One region of the Martinezella sp. CNPSo 3957 genome, then DNA from elsewhere that is predicted to be linked to it. Evidence: riboswitches for the same ligand, from Rfam matches in the RefSeq annotation. Region 1 holds a riboswitch; the other holds the start of a gene.
What was found. A riboswitch is a leader RNA that binds a small molecule or an ion and turns the genes downstream of it on or off. The one in region 1 is predicted to bind S-adenosylmethionine.
Positions count from the first base shown of each region.

Region 2: it holds a riboswitch for S-adenosylmethionine, as region 1 does, so the genes downstream of both, metA (homoserine O-acetyltransferase MetA) here and AC13QE_RS14290 (O-succinylhomoserine sulfhydrylase) in region 1, are expected to answer to the same signal.

Region 1 is NZ_JBXSOU010000005.1:113,400-115,790, reverse strand. Features, by position in the region: gene AC13QE_RS14290 (O-succinylhomoserine sulfhydrylase) at 1-975, opposite strand, end outside; SAM riboswitch at 1,019-1,097, opposite strand; gene AC13QE_RS14285 (2'-deoxycytidine 5'-triphosphate deaminase) at 1,170-2,264, shown strand; tRNA gene AC13QE_RS14280 (tRNA-Gly) at 2,323-2,391, shown strand, end outside.
Region 2 is NZ_JBXSOU010000006.1:182,952-185,342, reverse strand. Features, by position in the region: gene AC13QE_RS16615 (AAA family ATPase) at 1-528, shown strand, start outside; gene AC13QE_RS16610 (NUDIX domain-containing protein) at 528-950, shown strand; SAM riboswitch at 1,033-1,110, shown strand; gene metA (homoserine O-acetyltransferase MetA) at 1,156-2,082, shown strand; partial or broken gene AC13QE_RS16600 (vWA domain-containing protein) at 2,086-2,391, shown strand, end outside.

The DNA.
Region 1 (2,391 bases):
CTGCAGCTTGAAGGCCGCTTCCTTGCCACCCTTCAGCTCGAAGGCGACCAGCGTCGAGCCGCCGCTCATCTGCTTGGCGATGATCTCGGCCTGCGGGTGGTCCTTGCGGCCGGGATAGATCACGCGGGCGACCTTGTTGGTCTGCTCGGCGAGGAAATCGGCAACCTTGGAGGCATTCGCCGTCTGCTGTGTAACGCGCAGCGGCAGCGTCTCGATGCCCTTCAGCAGCGTCCAGGCGGTAAAGGGCGACATGGCCGGGCCGGTATGGCGGAAATAGTCCTGCAGGTTCTCGTCGATCCACTGCTTGTCGGAGAGGATGACGCCGCCGAGCGAACGGCCCTGGCCGTCGATATGCTTGGTGGCGGAATAGACGACAATATGCGCGCCGAGTTCCAGCGGCTTCTGGAAGAGCGGCGTCGCAAAGACGTTGTCGACCACGACTTTGGCGCCGATCTGGTTGGCGAGCTTGGCGACGGCGGCAATATCGACCACTTCCAGCGTCGGATTGGTCGGGCTTTCGAGGAAGAAGACCTTGGTGTTCAGGCGGATGGCCTTTTCCCAGTTCTCGGTGAAACGGCCATCGACCAGCGTGCATTCGATGCCGTATTTCGGCGCGAGCGTCTCGACCACCCAACGGCAGGAGCCGAAGAGCGCACGGGCGGCAACGATATGATCGCCGGCCTTAAGCTGGCAGAGGATGGCGGCAGAAACGGCGGCCATGCCCGAAGCTGTGGCGCGGGCGTCTTCAGCGCCTTCCAGAGCGCACATGCGCTTTTCGAACATGTCGTTGGTCGGGCTGCCGTAGCGGGCGTAGATGAACCCATCCGTTTCGCCCTTGAAGCGGGCTTCCGCCGCCTCCGACGTGTCATAGACGAAGCCCTGGGTAAGATAGATTGCTTCGGAGGTCTCGCCGAATTGCGAACGGAGTGTTCCGCCGTGAACGAGCTGGGTTGCGGGGCGCCAAGTCTTGCTCATGCCATCACCACTTTCAAAACAAAAAAACCGGTCGCAAAAGCAGACCGGTTCAACCCCGGTCTTTTTAGCCATTTGTTTAACGTGGCTGCAAGCCGACCGGCCAAATCACCACGGGATAAGTTGCAATACTGCCGTTGACGGCTTGCGTCAATTCCCTGAGTTTGGTTTTGTCTGCGGCAAATTATGAGAGAAGCATGATGGCTCGCAATACTGGAATTCTGGCCGACCGGGCCATTGCAGCGCTGTTTGAAACAGGGCGGCTGACGAGCGAGAGAGAACTGGACGTCGATCAGATCCAGCCGGCAAGCCTCGACCTCAGGCTCGGTTCGCATGCTTTCCGCGTTCGCGCCAGCTTCATGCCCGGCCCGTCGCATCTGGTCGCCGACAAGCTCGACCGGCTGAAGCTGCATGTCGTCGATCTCTCGGAAGGCGCGGTGCTGGAAACCGGCTGCGTCTATATCGTGCCGTTGATGGAGCGCCTCGACCTGCCCGAAGATATGTCCGCATCGGCCAACCCGAAGAGCTCGACCGGCCGTCTCGACATCTTCACCCGCGTCATCACCGACCGGGCGCAGGAATTCGACAAGATCCCAGCCGGCTATTCCGGCCCGCTCTATCTCGAAATCAGCCCGCGCACCTTCCCGATCGTCGTGCGCCGCGGCTCGCGCCTGTCGCAGATCCGCTTCCGCGTCGGCCAGGCCCTGCTCACCGAGCCGGAATTGCTGGCGCTGCACGAGAGCGAAACACTGGTTGCCAGCAAGAAGCCGAACATCACCGGCGGCGGCATCGCTCTGTCGATCGACCTTGCCGGCGACAAGGAAGGGCTGATCGGCTATCGCGGCAAGCATCACACGGCCGTCGTCGATGTCGACAAGAAAGCCCAGCACGATATTTTCGATTTCTGGGAGCCGCTCTATAGCCGCGGCCGTACCGAGCTGATCCTCGATCCCGACGAGTTCTACATCCTCGTTTCGCGCGAGGCGGTGCATGTTCCCCCGCACTTCGCCGCCGAGATGACGCCGTTCGATCCGCTGGTCGGCGAATTCCGCGTCCACTATGCCGGCTTCTTCGATCCGGGCTTCGGCCATGCGCCGGCCGGCGGCCGCGGCAGCCGCGCCGTGCTGGAAGTGCGCAGCCACGAAGTACCCTTCATTCTGGAAGACGGCCAGATCGTCGGCCGCCTGATCTACGAACATATGCTGGAACAGCCGAGCAGCCTCTACGGCTCCGGCCTCGGCTCGAACTATCAGGCACAGGGCCTGAAGCTCTCGAAGCACTTCCGGCTGTGATCGACACTTTGGCGGCCTTGACAGAGGCCGCCAACTGTTGGACATCTCAGGGTGTCAGGCGGGTGTAGCTCAATGGTAGAGCAGCAGCTTCCCAAGCTGAATACGAGGGTTCGATTCCCTTCACCCG
Region 2 (2,391 bases), on a different contig from region 1:
TCGCCGACGAAGTGCGTGCTGCTGATCGACGAGATCGACAAGGCCGATATCGAATTCCCGAACGATCTCCTGCAGGAACTCGACCGCATGGAATTCCACGTCTACGAGACCGGTGAGACGATCCGGGCCGCGATCCGCCCGATCGTCATCATCACCTCGAATAACGAGAAGGAGCTGCCGGACGCCTTCCTGCGCCGCTGCTTCTTCCATTATATCCGCTTCCCCGACATGGGGACGCTGACGCGCATCGTCGAGGTGCACTATCCCGGCATCAAGCAGACGCTCGTCCATGCGGCACTGACGCAATTCTTTGAAATCCGCGACGTGCCGGGCCTGAAGAAGAAGCCCTCGACCTCGGAAGCGCTCGACTGGATCCGCCTGCTGGTCGCAGACGATATCGAGCCGGAAACATTGCGCGCCGATGCGAAGAACGTATTGCCGAAACTCCATGGCGCGCTTCTGAAGAACGAGCAGGATGTGCACCTCTTCGAGCGGCTGGCCTTCATGGCACGTGGGCAGGGACGATAATGCAACCCGATGCCGTAAAGGTTTTGATCTATGCTGTGCGGGATCGGCATCTGCTGGTATTCGATGAGCCAGACTTCCCCGCCGTCCAGCTCCAGGTTCCCGGTGGCACTGTCGAATCCCGTGAGGACATTGTAGCGGCCGCAGCGCGCGAATTCGAGGAGGAGACCGGTTTTGCGCCGCGCGAACTCCATCCGCTTGGCGTCCACGACTACCGTTTCGAAAAGAACGGCCGCGATTACTATCACCAACGGCACTATTTCCGCTGCGGTATCTCCGAGCGAGCGCCTGCCACTTGGCTCCACCACGAAATGACGCCTTTCGACGGTGGCGACCCGATCGGCTTCCGCTTCTTCTGGCTACCGATCGAGACCGCCAGCCAGCGCCTCGGTTATGGCATGGAAGCTCTCATTAAACATCTGTAGGCCGTATCGCGCCTCTGGACTGGACCCACCGACTTCCATCGACGCTTGTCCCCATTGACCCGCGGAGGCAGCAGGTCTATTGAATTTCCCTCGTGGTGATTTGGCCGGCCGGCTTGCAGCCACGTTAAATAAGTCGCTAAAGGGCCGCGTGCGGACCGGTAGCGATTCATCGCGGCCGGTTTTTTTGTATTTGGCGAGTGAAAAGATGCCCATCAAGATTCCCGATACGCTCCCCGCGTTTGAAACCCTTCAGAACGAAGGTGTGCGGGTGATGACCGAAACGGTGGCGTTCCGTCAGGATATCCGCCCTCTTCAGATCGGGCTTCTCAACCTCATGCCGAACAAGATCAAGACCGAGGTCCAGATGGCGCGCCTGGTCGGCGCATCGCCGCTGCAGGTGGAGTTTTCCCTGGTGCGTGTTGGCGCGCACAAGGCCAAGAACACCTCCGAAGAGCATCTCCTCGCCTTTTACCAAACGTGGGAAGAGGTGAAGCACCGCAAGTTCGACGGCTTCATCATCACGGGTGCGCCGATCGAGCTGCTGGAATATGAGGACGTCACCTACTGGAACGAGATGCAGGAGATCTTGGACTGGACGACGACCAACGTCCATTCGACGATGAACGTCTGCTGGGGCGCGATGGCGGCGATCTATCATTTCCACAAGGTGCCGAAATACACGCTGAAGGAAAAGGCTTTCGGCGTCTATCGTCACCAGAACCTGAAGCCCTCCTCGGTCTATCTCAACGGCTTCTCCGACGATTTCGCCATTCCGGTGTCGCGCTGGACCGAAGTGCGCCGCGCCGATATCGAAAAGGTGCCCGGCTTGCAGATCCTGATGGATTCGAGCGAGATGGGCGTCTGCCTCGTGCACGAGCAGGCTTGTAACCGGCTCTACATGTTCAATCACGTGGAGTATGATTCCACCTCGCTGGCGGATGAGTATTTCCGCGATGTGAATGCGGGCGTGCCGATCAAGATGCCGCACAACTATTTCCCGCATAACGATCCGGAAATTCCTCCGCAGAACCGGTGGCGCAGCCACGCGCATCTGTTCTTCGGCAACTGGATCAACGAGATCTACCAGACCACGCCGTATGATCTGGAGGAGATCGGCCAGGAAAGGATTTGAGGCTTGTTCATTCCCTTCTTCCTGAAGCTCAAGGAAGCGAAGGTTCCGGTGACGCTCCGGGAATTCCTGTCGCTGCTTGAAGGAATGGAAGAAGGGATTGCTGATTACGACGTCGAGGCCTTCTACTATTTGGCGCGCGCGACGCTGATCAAGGACGAGCGCTTCATCGACCGTTTCGACCAGGTCTTCGCCGATTACTTTCGTGGCGTCGAGGCGATCGCCAGCAATGCCGATGGAGAAGCGGTGGAGCCGACCGTCCTTCCCGAGGAATGGCTGCGCAAGCTCGCCGAGCGACATCTGACGGAAGAG